DNA from 3 places in the Streptomyces sp. NPDC058691 genome. Region 1 is predicted to be linked to each of the others. Evidence: riboswitches for the same ligand, from Rfam matches in the RefSeq annotation. Region 1 holds a riboswitch; each other region holds the start of a gene.
What was found. A riboswitch is a leader RNA that binds a small molecule or an ion and turns the genes downstream of it on or off. The one in region 1 is predicted to bind thiamine pyrophosphate.
Positions count from the first base shown of each region.

Region 2: another riboswitch for thiamine pyrophosphate. It lies ahead of thiC (phosphomethylpyrimidine synthase ThiC); the one in region 1 lies ahead of thiO (glycine oxidase ThiO).
Region 3: another riboswitch for thiamine pyrophosphate. It lies ahead of ACFWVC_RS18665 (thiamine ABC transporter substrate binding subunit); the one in region 1 lies ahead of thiO (glycine oxidase ThiO).

Region 1 covers NZ_JBHXSO010000045.1:19,329-22,669, forward strand. Annotated here, with positions in the region: gene ACFWVC_RS27745 (Rv2175c family DNA-binding protein) at 1-144, opposite strand, end outside; gene ACFWVC_RS27750 (NAD(P)/FAD-dependent oxidoreductase) at 252-1,463, opposite strand; TPP riboswitch at 1,548-1,660, shown strand; gene thiO (glycine oxidase ThiO) at 1,666-2,823, shown strand; gene thiS (sulfur carrier protein ThiS) at 2,829-3,029, shown strand; gene ACFWVC_RS27765 (thiazole synthase) at 3,035-3,341, shown strand, end outside.
Region 2 covers NZ_JBHXSO010000022.1:76,831-80,171, forward strand. Annotated here, with positions in the region: gene thiC (phosphomethylpyrimidine synthase ThiC) at 1-1,528, opposite strand, end outside; TPP riboswitch at 1,520-1,647, opposite strand; gene ACFWVC_RS17740 (YibE/F family protein) at 1,710-3,032, shown strand; gene ACFWVC_RS17745 (hypothetical protein) at 3,059-3,259, shown strand.
Region 3 covers NZ_JBHXSO010000024.1:32,791-36,131, forward strand. Annotated here, with positions in the region: gene ACFWVC_RS18660 (ABC transporter permease) at 1-737, opposite strand, end outside; gene ACFWVC_RS18665 (thiamine ABC transporter substrate binding subunit) at 797-1,894, opposite strand; TPP riboswitch at 1,886-1,990, opposite strand; gene rlmN (23S rRNA (adenine(2503)-C(2))-methyltransferase RlmN) at 2,050-3,156, opposite strand.

The DNA of each region.
Region 1 (3,341 bases):
CTCCCCGCGGCGCACCGCGATGAGCTGCCCTTCCTTGATCAGCTGGCGGACCCGGGTCACCTCCACTTCGAGGTGCTCGGCGATGTCGGGGACGTTCAGCCAGGAGGGTACGAGGGCTTCAATCTTTGCGTCGATCTCGGTCACAGGACAAGCGTGCCATCCCGGACCCCTACCGCGGTACTCGTGGCGTCCACCAGGGGCATGGGGGGCGTTCCGGAAGGCGGTCCGGAACGCACCTGCCGCCATGCGCCTCAGACGACGGCGGTCCGGAGCTGCACGGCGGGATCGGCCACCAGGTTCCGGTCGACGCGGGCCTCCCGGGCGATCAGCTTGCGGGCCTGGGCCAGGTCGCGCGGACGGCCCACGGCGAACAGCGCGACGAGCACACCGTCGCGCAGCCAGAGCACGGACCAGGCGGGGCCGTCCGGGTCGCCCCGCAGCAGCATCTCGTCGGAGTCGACGTGGTGCCCCGCGTACTGGACGAAGCGCCCGAACTGCTCGGACCAGAAGTAGGGGACGGGGTCGTAGACCTCGTCCCCGCCCAGGATGTTGGCGGCCGCGGTGCGCGGTCCCTGGATCGCGTTGTCCCAGTGGTGGATCAGCAGCCGCTGCCCGTACCGGGCGGAGGGGAAGGAGGCGCAGTCCCCGACGGCGTACACGTCGGGCACAGAGGTACGCAGCCGGTCGTCGGCGAGGACCGCCAGGTCCGGGCCCAGCTCGACGCCGGAGCCGGCCAGCCAGCCCGTCGCGGGCCGGGCGCCGATGCCGACGACGACGGCCTCCGCGGCGATCGCACTGCCGTCGGCCAGCCGCACCACACCCGGCTCGACCGCGGCGACGGTGGCGCCCGTGCGCAGTTCGACGTCCGCCTCCGCGTACCAGCCGCGCATCCGCTCGGCGATCCGCTCCGGCAGCACGCCCGCCAGGGGCCGGTCGGCGGCCTCGACGACGGTCACCGCGCAGCCCGCGTGCCGGGCGGCGGTGGCGAACTCGGCGCCGATCCAGCCCGCGCCCACCACGACGACGGTGCTTTGCGCCTCCAGCACGGGCCGCAGCCGCGCGGCGTCGTCCAGGGTGCGCAGCACGTGCACGCCGGGCACACCCGCGCTGCCGGGCAGTGTCACCGGTTCGGCGCCGCTGGCCAGGACGAGCTTGTCGTACCCCACCGGGCCCGCGTCGGTGAGCAGTTGGCGCTCGGCCGGGCGCAGCGCGCTCGCGTTCCGGCCGAGCAGCAGCTCGACACCGATGCCGCCGAAGTCCACGTCCAGCAGGGCACCGGGGCCCTCGTCGGCGCCGAAGAGGACGCCCTTGGACAGCGGTGGACGGTCGTACGGCGGATGCCGCTCCGCGCCGAGCAGCGTGATCGTGCCGCCCCACCCCTGCTCGCGCAGGGACACGGCGGTCTGCACCCCGGCCATCCCGGCCCCGACGACGACGGCTCGCTGCTCGCTGCTGCTGGTCACGCTGATCACCGTAGCGCCGCGCCACGCGTACCCGGGGGCACCGGCGCCCTACTCGCCCTCAGTGGTGCGTACTAAGGTGGCAGCCGAAGTACTCGCGGGAGCCCGGCGCACCGGGCTGAGAGGGCGGCTGGCCGGCCGCCGACCGTACGAACCTGATCCGGGTCATGCCGGCGAAGGGAGGAGCGGTCCATCCATGACATCCATGCAGCGTCATGACGTGTCCGACACCGTCGTCATCGGTGGCGGGATCATCGGACTGGTCACCGCCTGGAGGGCGGCCCAGCGCGGGCTGCGCACGGTGGTCGCCGATCCCGATCCGGGCGGCGGCGCCGCCTGGGTGGCGGCCGGGATGCTGGCCCCCGTCACCGAGGTGCAGTACGGCGAGCAGGCCCTGCTCGACCTCAATCTCGCCTCGGCCCGCCGCTATCCGGCGTTCGCGGCCGAGCTGGAGGAGACCACGGGTCTGGACCTCGGCTACCGGACCTGCGGCACCCTCGCCGTGGCCCTGGACGCCGACGACCGCGCCCAGCTGCGCGAACTGCACGCGTTCCAGACCTCGTTGGGCCTTCGGGCGGAGTGGCTGAGCGGACGCGAGTGCCGCCGCCTGGAGCCGATGCTCGCGCCCGGCGTGCGCGGCGGGCTGCGCGTCGACGGCGACCACCAGATCGACCCGCGGCGGCTGGTGGCGGCGCTGCTGCGGGCCTGCGAACTGTCCGGGGTGGCGTTCCGCCGCGCGACGGTGACCGGGGTGGACGTCGACGGCGACCGGGCGCGCGGGGTCGTCCTCGACGACGGAACGGTGCTGGCCGCGGGGCAGACCGTGCTGGCCGCGGGGAGCCGCAGCGGCCTGCTCGACGGGCTGCCGGAGCGCCTGCTGCCTCCGGTGCGCCCGGTGAAGGGCCAGGTCCTGCGGCTGCGGGTGCCGGAGGCGTACGCGCCCTTCCTGTCCCGCACGGTGCGGGCCGTGGTGCGCGGCGGCGATGTCTACCTCGTGCCGCGCGAGAACGGCGAACTGGTCCTCGGAGCCACCAGCGAGGAGATGGGCTGGGACACCACCGTGACGGCCGGCGGCGTGTACGAGCTGCTGCGCGACGCCCACGAGCTGGTGCCGGGCATCACCGAACTGCCGCTGGTGGAGACGGTCGCGGGGCTGCGCCCCGGCTCCCCCGACAACGCGCCGCTGCTGGGCCGCAGCGCGCTGGAGGGCCTGCTCATGGCCACCGGCCACCACCGCAACGGCGTGCTGCTCACCCCGCTCACCGGCGACGTGATGGCCGAGGTGCTGACGGGCGGGGAACCGCCCGAGGTGGCGCGCCCCTTCTCCCCCGGCCGATTCACACCTCAGGAGCAGTACGCATGACCGCGATGACCGTCTCCGTCAACGGCGAGCCGCACGAGGTGACGCCCGGCCTCACCCTCGACCGGCTGGTCGCCGGGCTCACCGCCGCCTCCTCCGGTGTCGCCGCCGCGCTCAACGAGACCGTGGTGCCGCGCGGGCAGTGGCCCGCCACCGCGCTGAGCGACGGCGACCGCGTCGAGGTCCTGACCGCGGTACAGGGAGGCTGACCCGCATGGCCGACGACCCGCTGACCATCGCCGGAACGGACTTCGGCTCCCGCCTGATCATGGGGACCGGCGGCGCGCCGAGCCTGGAGATCCTGGAACAGGCGCTGCTCGCCTCCGGCACCGAGCTCACCACGGTCGCCATGCGGCGGCTCGACCCCACCGTCAAGGGCTCCGTGCTGTCGGTGCTGGCCCGCCACGGCGTCCGCGCCCTGCCCAACACCGCCGGCTGCCGGACGGCCGGCGAGGCCGTCCTCACGGCCCGGCTGGCCCGGGAGGCGCTGGGCACGGACTGGGTGAAGCTGGAGGTGATCG
Region 2 (3,341 bases), on a different contig from region 1:
TGTCCGCGTCGAGGGCCAGGTTGAACTGGTCCTCCCAGCGGAACTCGAAGCGGGCGTCGGACAGGGCGTCGTCCCAGTCCTGCGCGCCGGGGTGGCCCTTGGCGAGGTCGGCGGCATGGGCGGCGATCTTGTAGGTGATCACGCCGGTCTTGACGTCGTCGCGGTCGGGCAGGCCCAGGTGCTCCTTGGGGGTGACGTAGCAGAGCATGGCCGTGCCCCACCAGGCGATCATCGCGGCGCCGATGCCGGAGGTGATGTGGTCGTAGGCGGGTGCGATGTCGGTGGTCAGCGGGCCGAGAGTGTAGAACGGCGCCTCCTCGCAGATCTCCTGCTGAAGTCTCACGTTGTCGGCGATCTTGTGCATCGGCACATGCCCCGGCCCCTCGATCATCGTCTGCACACCGTGCCGCTTGGCGACGCTGTTGAGCTCGCCGAGCGTGCGCAGTTCCGCGAACTGCGCCTCGTCGTTGGCGTCCGCGATGGAGCCGGGGCGCAGCCCGTCACCGAGGGAGTACGTGACGTCATAGGCGGCGAGGATCTCGCAGAGCTCGTCGAAGTGCTCGTAGAGGAAGCTCTCCTTGTGGTGGGCGAGGCACCAGGCCGCCATGATCGAGCCGCCGCGGGAGACGATGCCGGTCTTGCGGCGGGCGGTGAGCGGGACGTACCGCAGCAGGACTCCCGCGTGCACGGTCATGTAGTCGACGCCCTGCTCGGCCTGCTCGACGACCGTGTCCTTGTAGATCTCCCAGGTCAGCTCCTCGGCCTTGCCGTCGACCTTCTCCAGGGCCTGGTAGAGGGGGACGGTGCCGATGGGGACGGGGGAGTTGCGCAGCACCCACTCACGGGTGGTGTGGATGTTGCGGCCGGTGGACAGGTCCATGACCGTGTCGGCGCCCCAGCGGGTGGCCCAGGTCATCTTCTCCACCTCCTCCTCGATGGAGGAGGTGACGGCAGAGTTGCCGATGTTGGCGTTGACCTTCACCAGGAACCGCTTGCCGATGATCATCGGCTCGGTCTCCGGGTGGTTGACGTTCGCCGGCAGCACCGCGCGGCCCGCCGCGATCTCCTCGCGGACGACCTCGGGCGGGACGTTCTCGCGGATCGCGGCGAACTCCATCTCCGGGGTGATCTCGCCGCGCCGGGCGTACGCGAGCTGGGTGACCGCCTGCCCGCCCTGTCCGCGCCGGGGCGGGCGCGGACGGCCGGGGAAGACGGCGTCCAGGTTGCGCAGCCCGCCGCGGGGGAAGGTGTGCCTGACGCCGTCGTCCTCGGGGCGGACGGGGCGGCCCGGGTACTCCTGCGTGTCGCCGCGGGCGGCGATCCAGTTCTCCCGCAACGGCGGGAGGCCGCGGCGGACGTCGGTGGTGACGTTCGGGTCGGTGTACGGACCGGAGGTGTCGTACAGCGTCACGTCCCGGCCGTCGGTGAGGTGCACCCGGCGGACGGGGACCTCGATGTCCGGGCGGGACCCCGTCACATAGGCCTTGTGCGGGCCGATTTCGCGCGCGCCTGCATTCTGCATGGTCATGAAACCCACTCCCTACGCCGGCATTACCCGGTAACAGGTTCAGCGGTCGGCGCAGCTGGTGGCCTTCGGCCGGTCAGCGCCCTCTCAGCCCGGTGCTCCGAGCTCCCGCGGTGTGCAAAGCGGGCACAACGCTAGCGGGTCTTCTCCAGCGCGCACCAGCGGGCCTTGGCATGATCGGCGGGTGGACTCACCTCATGCGCACCCTCAGCCCCACGGCCACAGCCATGGCCACGGCCACGGCCACGGTCCCGTGCCGCCGGTCTCCCGGCATCTGCGGAAGGTCATCGCCGCGGTGCTGATCCCGTTCATCGCCGCGGTGGTGGTCGGCCTGGTGGTGCTCTGGCCCAACGGAGTGCCGGCCCACAAGCGCACGGGCGTCGGGTTCGACCAGCAGACGCAGTCGGGCCGGGTGGTGCGGGTCGAGAACGTCAACTGCGCGGACGTCAACGCCGTGCCGAACAGCCCCGCCCAGCCCAGCGCGGCACCGTCCGGCGGGCCGTCCCCCACCCCGTCGGCCCCGCCGTCGATCTGCGAGCGGGCGACCATCGAGGTCACCTCCGGCAAGGACACCGGCCGCACCTTCACCGAGATCGTGCAGCCGACCCAGACCCGGCACTACACACAGGGGCAGAAGGTCCTCCTCTCCTACGCGCCCGCCGCGCCCAAGGAGTTGCAGTACTCGGTCGCCGACGTGGACCGGTCGCTGCCGTTGTGGCTGCTGGCCGGGCTCTTCGCCGCCGCGGTGGTCCTGGTCGGGCGGCTGCGCGGGATCCTGGCACTGGTGGCGCTGATCATCAGCTTCGCGGTGCTGACGCTGTTCATCCTCCCGGCGATCCTGCACGGCAGCGATCCGCTGCTGGTGGCGGTCGTCGGCGGCAGCGCCATCATGCTGATCGCGCTCTACATGTGCCACGGCCTCAACGCCCGTACCTCGGTGGCCGTCCTCGGCACGCTCTGCTCACTGCTGCTGATCGCGCTGCTGGGCTCGGTGTTCATCGACTGGGCGGTGCTCAGCGGCAACACCTCGGACGAGACCGGGCTGATCCACGACCTCTATCCGGGCATCGAGATCCACGGCCTGCTGCTGGCGGGCATCGTCATCGGGTCGCTCGGTGTCCTGGACGATGTGACGGTCACCCAGACCTCGGCCGTGTGGGAGCTGCGGGACGCCGATCCGGGCGCCGGCCGGCGGAAGCTGTACCGGGCGGCGATGCGCATCGGCCGTGACCACATCGCCTCGGTGGTCAACACCCTGGTGCTGGCGTACGCGGGTGCCGCACTCCCGCTGCTGCTGCTCTTCTCCATCGCGCAGCGCGGCGTGCTGGCGGTGGCCGGCAGCGAGTTGGTCGCCGAGGAGATCGTGCGGACCCTGGTCGGCAGCATCGGGCTGGTGGTGGCCGTGCCGCTGACGACCGCGCTGGCCGCGCTGGTGGTGTCGGCGGACCGCTCCGGGGGGGACACTGTCCCCACGGGCGGCGGGCGGCGCCGGCGCCGCGCGCGGTGAAGCACCGAGGTACGGGGGTGGGCAGCGTGATCGGGCTTCAGGGGAGGGTGACCGGCACGGTGGGCCCGGGGCTGGTCGGCGAGGTGATCGTGCAGGTCCGCGGGGGTGCGGAGGCCTTCCTCGCGTACCCGGCCACCGAGGGGGAGCGCATCGGGAAGGGCACGGTCGTGGTGGTCGTCGAGTACCTGCCGCCGCGGACCGTGTACGTCGCGCCCGCGTACGGCTGACCGGGACGGGCGCGTTCGTATCAAGAACGCGACAAGGATGCGCCAGGATCTTCCCGTGCGTCTTGCGCAGGCGCACACTCCC
Region 3 (3,341 bases), on a different contig from region 1:
TGCACGGCCAGGATGCCGGCGACGGCGGCGAACTGGACGATCGTCAGCACGGCGGCCGTCGGCAGGTCCAGCAACTGGGCGGTCTCGCGGTAGATCTCCACCTCCAGGGTGGAGAAGGTGGGCCCGCCGAGGATCTGCACGACCCCGAAGGACGTGAAGGTGAAGAGGAACACCATGACGGCGGCCGCGGCCACGGCGGGCCCGAGCGCGGGCAGCGTCACGCGCCGCCAGGCGGCGAACCGCCCGGCGCCCAGGACCCGCGCGGCCTCCTCCTGCCGCGGGTCGAGCTGCGACCACAGGCCGCCCACGGTCCGTACGACCACGGCGTAGTTGAAGAAGACGTGCGCCAGCAGGATCGCCCACACCGTGGTGTCCAGGCGCACCCCCCACAGCTCGTCCAGCAGCCCGCCCCGCCCCAGCAGCGCGAGGAACGCCGAGCCGACGACCACCGTCGGCAGCACGAAGGGCACGGTCACGACCGCCCGCAGCAGATGCCGCCCGGGGAAGTCGAAGCGCGCGAACACATAGGCCCCCGGCAGGGCGATCGCCAGGGTGAGCGCGGTCGAGGCGGCCGCCTGCCAGCAGGTGAACCACAGCACATGCAGGATGTCGGGGTCGCCCAGCACGTCCGCGAACCGGCCCAGCCGCCACCGCCCGCCCTCGCGGAGCCCGCGGGTGACGATGGCGGCGACCGGGTAGCCGAAGAACACCGCGAAGAAGACGGCCGGCACGGCCAACAGGCCGAGCCGCACGGCGTGCGGCCGCAGGGCGGCCGTCCTCCGCCGGGCCGCTCCGGTTACTTCAGCACGAGCGAGGACCACGTCTTGACCCACTGCTCACGGTTCGCGGCGATCTTCTTCGGCTCGACGGTGGCGGAACCGCTGATCACGGGCGCGTACTTGGTGAAGACCTCGGGCAGCTTCGCGTCGTCCCTGACGGGGTTCACGAACATGTTGAGCGGCATGTCCTCCTGGAAGGTGCGGCTCAGCAGGAAGTCGATGAGCGCCTTGCCGCCCTCGGTGTTCTTCGCGCCGTCCAGCAGTCCGGCGAACTCGATCTGCCGGAAGCAGGTGGCCGTCGCCACGCCGGTCGGGCCCTGCTCGGGCTGCTTCTTCAGCGCGAGCACCTCGGCGGGCGGGCTGGAGGCGTACGACACGACCAGCGGCTTGTCGCCCTTGCCGCCGCCCGCGCCCGAGAAGTTGTCGTAGTAGGCCTGCTCCCAGCCGTCGACGACCTGGACGCCGTTGGCCCTCAGCTTCGTCCAGTAGTCCTGCCAGCCCCCGTCGCCGTACTTCGCGGTGGTCGCCAGCAGGAAGGCCAGGCCCGGGGAGGAGGTCGCGGCGTTCTCCGTGACCAGCAGGTCCTTGTACTCCGGCTTGACCAGGTCGTCGAAGGTCTGCGGGACGGGCAGCTTGTGCTCCGCGAACCAGGCGCGGTCGTAGTTGACGCAGACGTCGCCGAAGTCGATGGGCGTGACGCGGTGCTCGGCGGCGTCGAGCTGGAGGGCGGCGGGGACCTTGTCCAGGTCCTTCGCCTCGTACGGTGCGAACAGACCGTTGTCCAGGGCGCGGGAGAGCAGGGTGTTGTCGACGCCGAAGAAGACGTCGCCCTGCGGGTTGCCCTTGGAGAGCACGGCCTGGTTGACCGCCGCGCCCGCGTCGCCGCCGCGCAGGACCTTCACCGTGTAGCCGGTCTGCTGCGTGAAGTCCTTGAGGACGGCCTTCGAGGCGGCGAAGGAATCGTGGCTGACGAGGGTGACGGTCTTGGAACCGCTGCCCTTGCCGCCGCTCCCGCCGTCGGCGGAATCGTCGCTTCCGCCACAGGCCGCGAGGGACGCCGCGCCGAGCGCGACGACGAGGGCGGTGCCGGCGGCACGCCGACGGATGGTGCTCATCAAGTGACTCCCTACGCCGGTATGACCCGGATCAGGTTCGAGGGTCTGCGGCCGTGCCGCACTCTCAGCGCTGTGTGCGCTCCCCTGTCGGATGTTCTTTTGTCGATCGTTCACGGCAAAGAGCCGCAAACGACCATCACACTAGCAAGTGCCGCTCAGCGCTCGGAAGCCGCCAGCTGCCCGCAGGCCCCGTCGATCTCCTGGCCCCGGGTGTCCCGCACCGTCACCGGCACGCCGTGCGCCTCCAGCGCCGCGACGAACGCCCGCTCGTCCTCGGGCCGCGACGCGGTCCACTTCGAGCCCGGCGTGGGGTTGAGCGGGATGAGATTGACGTGCACGCGCTTGCCCTTGAGCAAGCGGCCCAGCAGATCCGCGCGCCACGCCTGGTCGTTGATGTCCCTGATGAGCGCGTACTCGATCGACACGCGGCGCCCGGAAACGTCCGCGTAGTGCCACGCGGCGTCCAGCACCTCGCGCACCTTCCAGCGGGTGTTGACCGGCACCAGGGTGTCGCGCAGTTCGTCGTCGGGCGCGTGCAGCGAGACCGCGAGACGGCACTTGAAGCCCTCGTCCGCGAAGCGCAGCATCGCCGGCACCAGGCCGACCGTCGAGACGGTGATGCCCCGCTGCGACAGCCCCAGCCCGTCCGGCTCGGGGTCGGTCAGCCGGCGGATGGCGCCCACCACCCGCTTGTAGTTCGCCAGCGGCTCGCCCATGCCCATGAAGACGATGTTCGACAGCCGCGCGGGACCGCCCGGGATCTCCCCGTCGCGCAGCGCCCGCATGCCCGCCACGATCTGGTGCACGATCTCGCCGGTGGACAGGTTCCGGTCCAGCCCGGCCTGCCCGGTCGCGCAGAACGGGCAGTTCATGCCGCAGCCCGCCTGCGAGCTGATGCACATCGTCACGCGGTCCGGGTAGCGCATGAGCACCGACTCGACCAGCGTCCCGTCGAACAGCCGCCACAGCGTCTTGCGCGTCGTGTCGTTGTCCGTGCTGCTGTGCCGCACGACCGACATCAGGTCCGGCAGCAGCCCTTCCGCCAGCTTCCCGCGCGCCGCCGCCGGGATGTCCGTCCACGTGGCCGGGTCGTCGGTGTACCGCGCGAAGTAGTGCTGCGACAGCTGCTTGGCCCGGAACGGCTTCTCCCCCAGCTCCGCGACCACCTCCCGCCGCTCGTCGGGCGTGAGGTCGGCAAGGTGCCGCGGCGGCTTCTTGGCGGCGCGCGGCGCGACGAAAGTGAGTTCTCCGGGTGCAGGCATGGTTCATCCAGTGTCGCAGATCAACTGGGCTCGCCCAGGTCACATGGGTGAGGGAACCGTCACCCTCGGGCGTCCCCTGTCGACCTTGGGCAACCTTTCACGACCCAGGGACGGCCCAGCAGCCGATGCACGGTTTCGGGAACGGAAGCCGCCCCGACCTTGCGGATCTTGGCACCGTCTGCGTC